DNA from 2 places in the Carnobacterium gallinarum DSM 4847 genome. Region 1 is predicted to be linked to the other one. Evidence: predicted binding sites of a transcription regulator. Region 1 holds the regulator's gene; the other holds the start of a gene.
The links. The regulator LexA, encoded in region 1, represses DNA repair genes until DNA is damaged. The targets are predictions, from matches to a motif close to CNAACANNTGTTNG.
Positions count from the first base shown of each region.

Region 2: a site for LexA is predicted at 3,738-3,751, ahead of BR43_RS01095 (replication-associated recombination protein A). Genes of this name have one in related genera too.

Region 1 covers NZ_JQLU01000005.1:2,907,838-2,914,265, reverse strand. The annotation lists gene BR43_RS18235 (YneF family protein) at 1-228, opposite strand, end outside; gene tkt (transketolase) at 468-2,459, opposite strand; gene BR43_RS18225 (DUF896 family protein) at 2,791-3,030, opposite strand; gene lexA (transcriptional repressor LexA) at 3,213-3,836, shown strand; gene BR43_RS18215 (hypothetical protein) at 3,973-4,266, shown strand; gene BR43_RS18210 (hypothetical protein) at 4,465-4,917, shown strand; gene BR43_RS18205 (DeoR/GlpR family DNA-binding transcription regulator) at 5,054-5,800, opposite strand; gene BR43_RS18200 (adenine phosphoribosyltransferase) at 6,077-6,428, opposite strand, start outside.
Region 2 covers NZ_JQLU01000003.1:40,561-46,988, reverse strand. The annotation lists gene BR43_RS01120 (universal stress protein) at 1-4, opposite strand, end outside; gene BR43_RS01115 (hypothetical protein) at 153-407, shown strand; one part of gene BR43_RS19420 (IS3 family transposase) at 482-1,341, opposite strand; one part of gene BR43_RS19420 (IS3 family transposase) at 1,341-1,887, opposite strand; gene BR43_RS01100 (hypothetical protein) at 1,966-2,250, opposite strand; gene BR43_RS01095 (replication-associated recombination protein A) at 2,360-3,640, opposite strand; gene BR43_RS01090 (CidA/LrgA family protein) at 3,910-4,323, shown strand; gene BR43_RS01085 (LrgB family protein) at 4,301-5,008, shown strand; gene BR43_RS01080 (hypothetical protein) at 5,228-6,428, shown strand, end outside.

The DNA.
Region 1 (6,428 bases):
CTTGTTTGCCTTTTCTGTTTGCACTTGCATAGAAGCCATCATCTGTTTGATTTTCTTCTCAGATGGTTTTTGACCCATTTGCATCATTAACATACGTAGCATATCCTCATTAACGGGAGGATTCTTTTTAAAATAATCCATCATTGTTTTTCTTGCTAAGAAATAACCGCCGACAGCGCCACCAACTAAAGCAAGAATAATTAATCCAATACTTAACCAAATATTCATTTCAATTCACTCCTTCCTAGACTTCTCAATTATCAATTGTACTAGATTACGACCTAAAAATAAATAGATAAACTCGAGAATCTTGAAAAAAATAACATTATTTGCAAAAATCCCCTGTTAAAAGTAGTATTATGTTTCATTCTTGTCCATTTCAAGTCTGCTATAGTGCGATTATTTAGTCTGATCTAAGTAAAAAAACAAGACCGAAATGAATCTTCAGCCTTGCTTTAAGTTATTTTTTAAAGACCTTTAAAAGTTGAAACAACATTTTCAACCGTGAAACCATATTGCTCAATGACAATATTCCCTGGCGCGCTTGCACCAAATTTATCGATTCCAATCATCGCTCCATCAAGTCCAACAAAACGTTCCCAACCAAAAGTTGCGCCCATTTCAATTGAAACACGTTTACGAACAGCTGTTGGTAAAACACTTTCTTGATACGCCTTGTCTTGTTTCAAGAATAAATCAAAACTTGGCATTGAAACAACAGCTACATCTTGTCCATCCGCTTTCAAGACTTTTTGAGCCTCGATAGCCAATGCTACTTCTGATCCTGTTGCAATCAAGATTCCTGCTGGAGTTGCGCCATCTTGTGGTGAGATTACATAACCACCTTTAGCTACATTTTTACGTGCATTTTCTTTAGTGCCTTCGATAACAGGTAAGTTTTGACGAGTCAAGACAAGTACTGTTGGATGGTCTGTTGAAGTGATTGCTTGTTCCCAAGCTGCTACAACTTCATTTCCATCTGCTGGACGAATTACTGAAAGATTTGGCATACCACGTAAACTTGATAATTGTTCAATTGGTTCATGTGTTGGGCCATCTTCCCCAACTGCAATTGAATCATGTGTTAAAACATACGTTACTGGTGTGCTGGTAATTGCTGCTAAACGAATCGCTGCACGGAAATAGTCAGTAAAGACAAAGAATGTTCCGCCATAAATCCGAGAGCCACCATGTAAAGCAATTCCATTCATAGCTGCTGCCATTGCAAATTCACGCACACCGTACCAAATATTACGTCCTTCATATTGACCAGGTTCAAAATCTTTTTCCCCTGTAACCATTGTATTATTTGATGCTGATAAATCAGCTGATCCACCCCAGAAACCTGGAATTTTTTTAGATAGTGCTTGAATTGTTTCACTGCTTGTTACACGAGATGCAGCACTTGCACCAAGTTCATAAACTGGCAGTTCGCTATCCCAATCACTTGGTAATTTGCCAGACATTACTTGTTCAAATTGAGCTGCTAATTCTGGATAAGCACCTTTATAAGCTGCAAAAGTTTCATTCCAAGTTGATTCAGCTTCTGCACCCTTATCAATCATTGTTTCTTTAAAACGTGCAGTTACTTCAGCTGGAACTGTAAAATCAGGATAATCCCAACCATACACTTTTTTAGCAGCTGCAATTCCTTCAATTCCAAGTGGAGCTCCATGAACTTTAGATGTCCCTTGATTTGGTGCCCCAAATCCGATGACAGTTTTCACTTCAATTAAAGTTGGTTTTTTCGTTTCAGCTTTTGCTGCTTCAAGAGCTTTCTCAATCTCAGCTAAATCATTACCGTCTTTAACTAATATATGTTGCCAGTTATATGCTTCAAAACGTTTGCCTACATTCTCAGTAAAGGCTTTTGAAGTTGGTCCATCTAATGAAATATCATTTGAATCGTATAAAACGACTAATTTTCCTAATTCTAGATGTCCTGCCATACTTGCTGCTTCTGCAGACACGCCTTCCATTAAATCGCCATCCCCACATAATGCATAGGTAAAGTGATCGACAATTTTGTGTCCTTCTTTGTTATACGTAGCTGCAATATGCGCTTCAGCCATTGCCATCCCCACAGCATTCGCAATTCCTTGACCAAGCGGGCCAGTTGTTGCTTCAACTCCATCTGTATGATGAACTTCTGGATGTCCCGGAGTTTTACTTCCCCATTGACGGAAATTTTGTAAATCATTGATTGTTACTTGATAGCCTGCTAAATGAAGCATGCTATATAATAGCATTGAGCCATGTCCTGCTGAAAGCACAAAACGATCACGGTCTACCCAAGTTGAATTTTTAGGATTAACTTTTAAGTGTTTTGTCCAAAGAGTATACGCCATTGGAGCAGAACCCATCGGTAAACCAGGATGTCCTGAATTTGCTTTTTGAATCCCCTCAATACTCAGTGTTCTAATCGTGTTTACTGCAAGTTGGTCAGTTGTATCGAACAATTAAATCATCCTCTCGGTTTTTATACCTTTATTCTACTGTTTTATTTGCATTTGTGCAACGCTTTCTAGCAAGTTTCTCATAGATTTTTCTTTTTGTAGCACTCTTCCTTTATCTTTTTAGGTAAATAAAACCTTTATACAACTAGCTTTTGAGTTCTTAAAATCCACTTAATTTTAACATAAAATTTAACAATAAAAACTTTCGTTTTTTTAAATTTAAGTATTTTTCACTATTATTCATATCTAAATTACTTTTTAACTTACCAAATTTAGATTTAATTATAGATATTAAAAAAGTTCACTAAGAGATTTTCTTAGTAAACTCATTTTTTTAGCGACCATGTAGTCCCTTTTCTTTTTGAATGTCTTTTAGCTTATCTGGTGTGACATCTTTTCCATCATCATCTACGACTTTCATTCCCTCAATATGGTTACGCATTCCACCACGAAACGCAGCTAAATACTCTTCTCTTAATTTTTTTTGCTCAGTTTGTTCTGTTAAGGTTAATCCGTCGGCCTTAGCCTTATTTGCCAATTCATTAATACGTGCAATTTTATTTTTTCCTAACATAATCCATTCACTCCATCTCTTTCATTCTACTTACATTACTATACCAAAAATAATCAAAAAAATATATTCCTTTGATTATTTTTTTATTCTAAAAAAGTAATACGAACATCTGTTTGATTTTTATTCAAAACTATGGTATTCTATATTCAAGAAATCATAAGAGAAATGAGGTGCACTAAATTATGCGTAAAACACCAGAATCAAGACAGATTGAGGTACTTCAGTACATACATGAACAGGTGCAATTAAAAGGTTATCCACCAACTGTTCGTGAGATTGGTACTGCAGTTTCCCTCTCTTCAACATCAACTGTTCATGGGCATCTTTCTCGCCTTGAAAAGAACGGTTATATCCAACGTGATCCAAGTAAGCCCAGAGCAATTGAATTAACAGCTGCTGGTCTTTCAAAGTTAGGTGTGCCTTCTGATAAAATACCTTTATTAGGAACTGTAACAGCTGGTGAACCAATTCTAGCTGTAGAAGATGCTAGTGACTACTTTCCAATTCCACCGCATCTTAATTACGATGCAGATTCATTGTTTATGTTAAAAATTCGTGGTGAAAGTATGATTAATGCTGGGATTCTTGATGGTGACGATGTCATTGTACGCAAACAAGCAAATGCTGACAATGGTGATATCGTTATCGCTATGACAAATGAAGATGAAGCAACATGTAAACGATTCTTCAAAGAGCAAACCCATTATCGTCTACAACCAGAAAATGATACATTAGAACCAATTATACTAGAAGAAGTAAGTATTCTTGGAAAAGTAGTTGGACTTTATCGTAGTCATATTTCTTAAACTTAGCAATTTCATAGTATTCATGTCAAGTTTGTTCTTGATTTGAATACTATTTTTATTATTTTAAGTCCTATTAGTTGTTTCTACTTTAATTTGTGCTAAAATCTAATAGGTGGATAAAAAAGGAGGAAAAAAGATGGTTGCATTTTTATTTTATTGGTTTAGTTTATTAGTTCAAGTTGCTTGGATCGTTTTAAGTATTGGTCTTTGCGGAATGTATTTGAAAAATAAGGAAAATGGAAATTTATGGGCTTTCGGCGCATTAAATATTCTTTCTATTCTTTACAGTTTAGTAGTTATTTGGATTTACAATACATGGGATTTTGGAGTTAAAACATCTGGAAGCTTTATGATTATTGTTGGTATTCTAGTAGTATTAACTATTTTAGAGTTTATCTTAGGTCGTGAACCTAAAGCAAAAACTGCTTAATTAACTTTGCTTGCTCTTATAAAAAAAACAGAAATCTACTTAGATTTCTGTTTTTTTGTTCACAATTACACAACTTCTTTTAAAAAATATCATTTTCTTCTATTTTTTATACCAAATTTGTTATATGATTGTTTTTGTTAGAATTTCCCATTCTTATATTAAAAAAATATCAATATACTTGTAAAAAGGAGTTTAATGATGGACTATATTAATGAAGTTAATTACATAGACGAACATAAAGAGCAACTGTTTGATTTATATTACTCTGACTACTATACAAAAACAAATGAATATCTACTTAGAGAAAAAGAAACAAATTTTGCGAATGAACAACGAAAACAAGGAATTTATTATCTTGGTTTAGCGATAGATAATTTCCGAAATGATCAACCTAATGATAATGTTTGTCGTTACCTTGCTGAGGATCGTGCAGCAATGGGAACCCCCTTAAAAGAGCTACATGCCTACTTTTTTGAATTTCATACAGCCATTTTAATCTTTTTAAAAGATGCAATTGATGCCGGTGACTTAAAGCGAACTCATGAAGATTTATTAGAATTCTCTCGTGATCTAACAAGTTATATCGCCTTTTTCTTTTATGCCATCTTTGAAGCTTATCAAAATTATATAAATGAGTTATATTTTAATTAAAAAACACCAACATATAAAACTGCAATTTATATGTTGGTGTTTTTTTATAAATTTTATTAGCATAGTTTTCAAAATTAATTTATTTCCGTTTACAACACGCTATCTCCTATTATTTTCAATCAAACGTAACTACCTATCAATAAAGGATTTTAGTTCTTTCATCAAATAAATCTCGTTGTCTCTTCGTTGGTTCTTCATTTGTAATCCAAATATCAATATCTTGGAGGTTTAACCCTTTATATGGTGCATTTTTAGTAAATGTTGTATTTTCTGCAAGGAGAATTACCTGCTTGCTTTGTTTTTTTATCAATTTTTTAATGTAGGCATCTTCCTGATGTTTAAAATAAACGCCAGCTGAATTAATCGCTCCTGCCCCAATAAATGCACACTCAAATTGAACATCTTGAACCAATTCCGCCTCGTTCAATGAATAAAAAAAGCGATCATCCTGATTAAATGCTCCGCCTAATAAGTGCAATGAAACAACTTCTTTTCCAGAAAGCGCAATGCTATTATCTAGTGAATGTGTATAAACTGTTATCGTTTTTTTTACTAGCTGTGAAAGTTTCAATACCGAAGTTGAAACATCAAAAAAATAGAACTGGTTTGACGTAATAAACTGATTAGCTAATTGCGCTATTTTTTCTTTTTCTGGTGTTAGTTGATACAAACGATCACTGTAGCTGGGAATTGATGTCTGAGAAGCTATTTTCATAATCCCCCCATGAGTTCTTTTAACCGTCCCCTCTTTTGATAAAACTAGTAAATCTCTACGAATCGTATCTCTTGAAACAGCAAAATAAGTAATCAATTCATTCGTTGATAATTCGTTTTTTTGCTGAAGTAATCTTTTTATTTCGCTAATTCTTTTCTCTTGGGTCATAACTACACCTCCTTAGTTCATTTTATAAGTATTTTTAAGTAATTTCAAGTATTTTTGTGTTTTTCCCAAAATTAAAACGATCTATACCTTAGGTCCAACTAAAAAATGAGTGAGGTAAAACTATTATTTTGAAACTAATAAGTGAAATAAAAAACTGCAAGAAATCAACATTTATAAAAATGGATTTCTTGCAGTTTTCTCTATTTTAAAAATCGTATCGCTTATGATACTAAATCAAATAAAAAGTAATTATATCAACTTTTTAAAGAGTTAGTCTTAATATTCCATCAATGTGAAAATATCATAGCCTTTAATTTTATCACGGCCATTTAAATCCATTAATTCAATGAAAAATGCTGTTCCAACAACAACTCCACCTAATTTTTCAATTAGCTCAATAGTTGCTGCAATCGTTCCACCTGTTGCTAATAAATCATCACAAACTAAAACCTTTTGACCAGGTTTAATTGCATCTTGATGAACTTGTAAAATGTCTGTTCCATATTCTAAACCGTAGCTAACTTCTACTGTTTCACGAGGTAACTTGCCCTTTTTACGTGCAGGTGCAAAACCAATACCTAACTCATACGCAACTGGACAACCAACAATAAAGCCACGAGCTTCTGGC
Region 2 (6,428 bases), on a different contig from region 1:
ACATTGTTCATCACTCCAATTCATTTAATATTTATGATATGATAGAGTAAGTTCCTCTATTTCTACTACATCTACAGTTTACACCAAATAGGAATAAAATAGAACTAAGATCCTTCTGTTTACTAAAAATAATTTTAAAGGAGTTTGTAAAGTTGAAAAAAGAACACTACTTAATTCAAGATGTTTTTGCAGACTCGAAATTTTATTTATTTAAAAAATATTCATTAGAGCATAACTTAATTTACTTACAAGATATCAGTCCGGAAGTATTAGAAGATTTTGCTAAAATAGCAGGAGTTGGTGCTGTTAAAATGGCTGCTTTAGTGGAACGTTTAGCAGGACCTGTAGCTTTATTACAGTTAGGAATTTTCTTGCCGGAAGAGTTGTTCAAAAAAGAAGAGATTTAAAAATCAGCCAACTACTATGTAGTGACCCCCAAAAGTTAGACTTTTTTACAGAGTAGATTTTCTACTCTGTTTTTTTACGCAGTTAAACTCATTTTCTTTCTAAATTGAACTGGGCTTAGCCAGTCTAATTTTTCTTTTATTCGAGAATGATTATAGTACTCTATATAGTGTTCAATCGCTTGTTTTAATTCTTGGTAGCTTTTGTAGATAACGCCATGGTAAAGTTCTTGTTTGAGAATACTAAAGAAATTCTCCATAGGAGAATTATCTAAGCAGTTTCCCTTACGAGACATACTTTGAAAAATATGATGCTTTTTTAATTCATGGCTATAGGCTTTCATTTGGTATCCCCATCCTTGGTCGGAATGGAACGTTCGGCGATAGAGGCAATCATTCGTTTTCACAATAGCTCCATTTAATGCATCCATAATCGCTTTTGCTGTAGGTTTCTCTGAAATTGAGTAAGAGACAATCTCGCTATTATACATATCCATGAACGGGTTTAGATAGAGTTTCTTAATACGCAAACTACCCGAGTGATCTTTTTCATAATACTTAAATTCTGTTGTATCTGTTGTCATTTTTTGATGAACAATACTTGTATAAAAATGACGATGAATCCGATTTTTTGCCACTCTCCCAACAGTTCCTTTATAGGAATTGTATTTCCGTGATTTCCGTGTGAATGAGCGTACCAAGATTCCTAATTTTTTCATTAAACGTTGCACTTTCTTTTTATTCACAAGGATACCACGGTTTCTAAGTTCTTGATTCATCCGACGATAGCCATAATCCTTATGTTCGTGATGAATTTTTTCCATTTCTTGTTCAATTGGTTTATCTGGATTTTCACGGTTAAAGCGTTTTTGCCAATACATATAGGTTGACCTAGGAAACCCTAGGGTTTCAAGAATGTCGATTAATCTGAATTTCCCTCGGAGGCTATGAATGATTCGTGCTTGTTTTTCTGTTGCTGTTCCATCAAACGCAACCTCCTTAATTCTTTTAAATAGGCAAGTTCAATTTTTAACTGTAGATTTTCTTTCTCTAGCGCTTCTAAATAGGTTAACTCTTTTTTTGAAGAATCAATAGCTGGTAATTTATTCTTTTTTTTAGGCATTTTAGATGGACGTCCTTTCGGTTGTGAGAGCCCATCTACTCCATTTTCTTGGTAAGCTTTACGCCAATTGGCAATCATAGAAAAATTGGTCATTCCAAACTGATTGGCAACTTCTCGATAGGACATCTCTGTTGTTAGATATAACTCTATCGCATCTAACTTGAATTGAACAGAATAAGTTTTATTTTGGCGACTACGAAGTAGACCTTCCTCACCAAATTCTTTGTACGTATTTATCCAAATTTGTACTTGAGAGATTCCTTTAATGCCATATTTTTTAGCTAAATACTTCATTCCACCTTCTCCATTTAAATAGTTTTGTACAACGTTCATCTTAAATTCTGTGCTATATTTTGCCATACAAAAAGACCCCCAAAAGTTAGATTTTTTAGGTCTAACTTTTGGGGGGCGGTACACTAATATAGTGGGCTGATTTTTTTAATGAATGCGTTTATTTAAGCCTAAAATAAAAAATAAAATCAAGAAGCAGGTGATTATTAAAAAAGTGAGCAATAACCATGCTGGTTGAAAAAATAATAAAACTAAATTAAATAGTCCGCATAACAGTAAGGCAAATCCATAGAATCTAAAAAAATTTAAATTTGCTACATGTTCATTAGGAACTTCCTTAATAATCAATAGACTAGATTTGCTACTTAATAAAAATCCAGCAGCTGAAAATAGAAGAATCGCAAAGATCAACATCAAAATAGTAATAATCATAAAAAAACTCCCTTCATTCATCAGAAAATGATTTTCCAAATTCAAAGGTAAGCATAGCATAAAAATAATGAAATTTGAAGGGATATGTAGCAAGAAAAAAACGAGAAAACTACTCTCTCGTTTTTTTCTTTTGATTGATTTTATCGTACTGATTTGCCAAGCTAGCTTCGTATTTTCCTGTAAAATTTGGTTCATAGTAAATTGCATTTTTTAGTTTATCAGGGAGATATTGCTGATTGACCCAAGCGTCAGGATAGGCATGGGGATATTTATAGTCAATGCCACGACCTAAATCCTTAGCCCCTTTGTAATGAGAGTCGCGAAGGTGATCGGGTACATCTCCACTTTTTCCAGCCCGAATATCACTAAGGGCGGCATCTATCGCTACGTAAGTCGAATTAGATTTTGGTGAAAGGCAGAGATCAACTATAGCAGTTGCTAACGGAATTCGAGCTTCCGGAAAGCCCAGTTTTTCTGCTGCTTGTACAGCAGTTACAGTTCGTGCGGCAGCGGCGGGATTCGCTAATCCAATATCTTCATAGGCAATGACCATTAAACGTCGGGCAATAATGGGTAAATCACCTGCTTCGACTAAACGAGCCATATAATGCAATGCAGCATTCACATCGCTACCACGAACAGATTTTTGCAATGCAGAAATAACATCGTAGTGGGCATCCCCATCTTTATCGTGAGTGAGAGCTTTTCGTTGAACACATTCTTCTGCCACTTCTAAATCAATTCTAATGATACCATCAACAGCAGGATGGGTTGATTTTGCGGCTAATTCGAGTCCGTTTAATGAACTACGTAGGTCACCATTAGTTGCTCTAGCAAAGTGGAGTAGGGCTTCTTTAGTTAATTCGATTGATTGCGTACCTAATCCGTGTACCGGATCATTTAGAGCTGATTCAATCGCCTTTTCGATATCTTCAATAGATAAAGGTTTTAGTTCAAAAATCTGTGTTCGACTACGAATCGCAGGATTGATTGTAATATAAGGATTCTCTGTTGTTGCCCCAATCATGACAACACGACCATTTTCTAAATGAGGCAATAAAAAATCTTGTTTTGGTTTATCTAAACGATGGACTTCATCCAATAAGAGAATGACTGTTCCACTCATTCGAGCTTCTTCAACAACAATCTGTAAATCTTTCTTGGTATCAGTAGCGGCATTCAAGGTTCTAAAGGCGTATTTTGTTGAGCCGGCAATAGCACTGGCAATACTCGTTTTTCCAATTCCAGGTGGTCCATAAAGGATCATAGAGGAAAGCATTTTTGACTCCACCATACGACGAATAATCTTACCTTCGCCAACAAGATGGGTTTGACCAACGATTTGATCGATATTTGTCGGACGCATCCGAAAAGCTAATGGTTGATTCATAGTGTCCTCCTTAGCGGTAAAAAGGTTTATTTTCTTGATTTCTTCAATTTATCACTAGATTAATTATACCACTTTTTAGCTGAACTAACTACAGTTTAGAACGAATGTTCTGTTCAGTAGAATTAAATTTAATTCTAAATAAAAAAGAATACTTTTATTAAAAACCATGAAAAATAGTTATGAAAGCCTTATTATAAAAGGATAGATTTGGAAATCTCCTTTATTTTCAAGAACATTATGGTATAGTATTAGATGTATGGAGGGAAATTATGACTATTTATAAACAGTTACTGTATATTTTAAGCTTTTCGTTTTTAGGAGAAGTGTTGTCAAAAGTACTGGCTTTGCCAGTCCCTGGAAGTGTAATCGGCATGTTGCTTTTATTTTTAGCTTTGCAATTTAAAGTGCTAAAAGTCAAGGATGTTGAAACAGTTGGTGGATTCTTACTAGGTAATTTAAGTATTTTATTTCTACCTGCTGGAGTAGGAATCATGGTTTATTTTCCAGTTATTAAAGACACTTGGTGGTTATTGTTAATTGTTTCATTTGTTACTACAGCTTTGACCGTTGCTTTTGTTGGAGTCGTTGTTCAGGCTGTGAAGCGTCGTTTTGAAGATGAACCTGCTGAGGAAGAGGAAATTGGAAAGGACGATGTGAAAAATGTATCAAGAGCTCACAAGTAACCCTATGTTTGGGTTGATTTTATCAATTGGAATGTATTTATTAGCTTTAGGGTTATTTAAGAAATTCCCTTTTCCGTTATTTAATCCATTGGTAGTTTCAACTGTTTTTGTCATTTTATTTTTAAAAATTGGACATATTTCTTATGAAAATTATTTTAAAGGTGGTAGTATTTTAAATATTTTAATTACACCAGCTACAGTAGCTTTAGGAATTCCATTATATAATACGTTTCATTTACTAAAAAAACACGTTCGATCGATCGTTACAGGAATTTTATTAGGAACGATTTTTGGAACTTTTATGACGGGGTGTTTAGCCGTTATGTTGCAATTAAAGGAAGATTTAATTGTATCAATTATGCCAAAATCAGTTACAACTGCGATTGCATTGGGTATTTCTGAAAAAATGAATGGGATTGCGACAGTGACTTTGGTTATTGTTATTGTCACAGGAATAATCGGTTCAATTATTGGTCCGCCTATTTTAACTTTTCTAAAAGTTGAAGACCCAGTGGCTAAAGGTGTGGCTTTAGGTAGTTCGGCTCATGCAATTGGAACCTCAAAAGCATTAGAGTTAGGTCATGTAGAAGGAGCAATGTCAGGTTTAGCCATTGGTGTAACGGGAGTAGTGACCGTTTTTGTTGCTCCGTTAATGATGAAGTTAATTGTTGTATTATTTTTTTAAATGACTAAAACATTTCTCTAAAGAAAGGACAGTTACTTTCTTTAAAGAGATGTTTTTTTTACAAATTAAATTTTAATGAAAATTAGGTGCATTTTTTGTTTTTTTTTGAGATAATGGTAGAGAATCTGTTTTTTTATGAAAAAACAGTGATACAGTCTTAATTAATTTAATTGATCCACTAGCTATAGCAAGTCAAGCTAAGGGGAAAGGAGTTCTTATATGTCTGAATCTTCAAAAGAAAAAGATGAAAAAATAAAAATTACATTTAAACCACAAATTATTGAAGATACTAAAAATATTACGAGTCAGATGGTTGATACAGTTAAAGTTACATTAAATGATTTGATTACGGATTCAGTTTCTAAGGTGAACGAATTGAATATTCAGCGGTTTGAAGAAAAACAAGCAGAACTTGAGTTAGAATATCAGACAAAGATTAGTGAGCTGATTAGCGAATATGACGAAAAGAAGAATGAATTGAATCGGAAAATTGCAGCTAAAGAAGAAGCAATTTTAGAAAATGCTAAGATGCAAGCCGAGCTGATTTTGCAAAATGCTTTTAGTGAATCAAATGAGATGTACGATGCAGTTCAGAATGAAATTACGGAATTGAAAGAACAACTAGTTCGTTATCAAAAAGAAGTTGAACATGAAAAACAACGTCAAGATAATGAATTATCAAAACGTTTAGATGACCTTAATCAACTTTATCAAGAAAAACAAAGTGAACTAGAGGCAAGTTTAAGTGAGAAAGAGCAAGCTCTACTATATGAAGCGCGACTTGAAGCAGACCGAACTCGTAGTCAAGCAAAGGCTGAATCCACTCAACTTTTAGTTGAAACTCAACTTGAATTAAATGATTTAAAAACAGGGACGGCCCATGAATTGCTTTCAGAAAAAGCGGAGCATCAAGCGAAATTATCAGCTGATTTTTTACGTCTTAACCGGGAAAAGGAATGGTTCTTATTGTATCAAGAACAGGTAGAACAACGTTATGCTGAAAAAGAACAAGAGCTGTACCAAAGAACTCAAGCAGAACTAGATGAGCTACAGTTAAAAGTCCAAGAATTGCAAAATCAAACAGATTTTTATCATGACATGGATGAAGAGCGAAAAGATAAATCCTTCTCAATAGGTCTATATATCTGTATTCTTTCGGGAGCTAGTGTTGTTGTTATTTCTTTATTGAAACAAAGTTCAGTTATTTTTCCGATTTTTTCAGCTTTTTTAGGAGCCTACTTGATTTATACAACATTGACGGATGGACGATTTGAACGTCACACAAAAAAATTAACTAAGAAAAATGAGTGGTTGATTGAAAAAAATGAACAATTAAAAAAACAAATGGAAGAGCTTGTTCAACAATTAAATGAAACAACGGTGGAACGAAATCAATTGGCAGAAGCTAGAAACAAAGAAG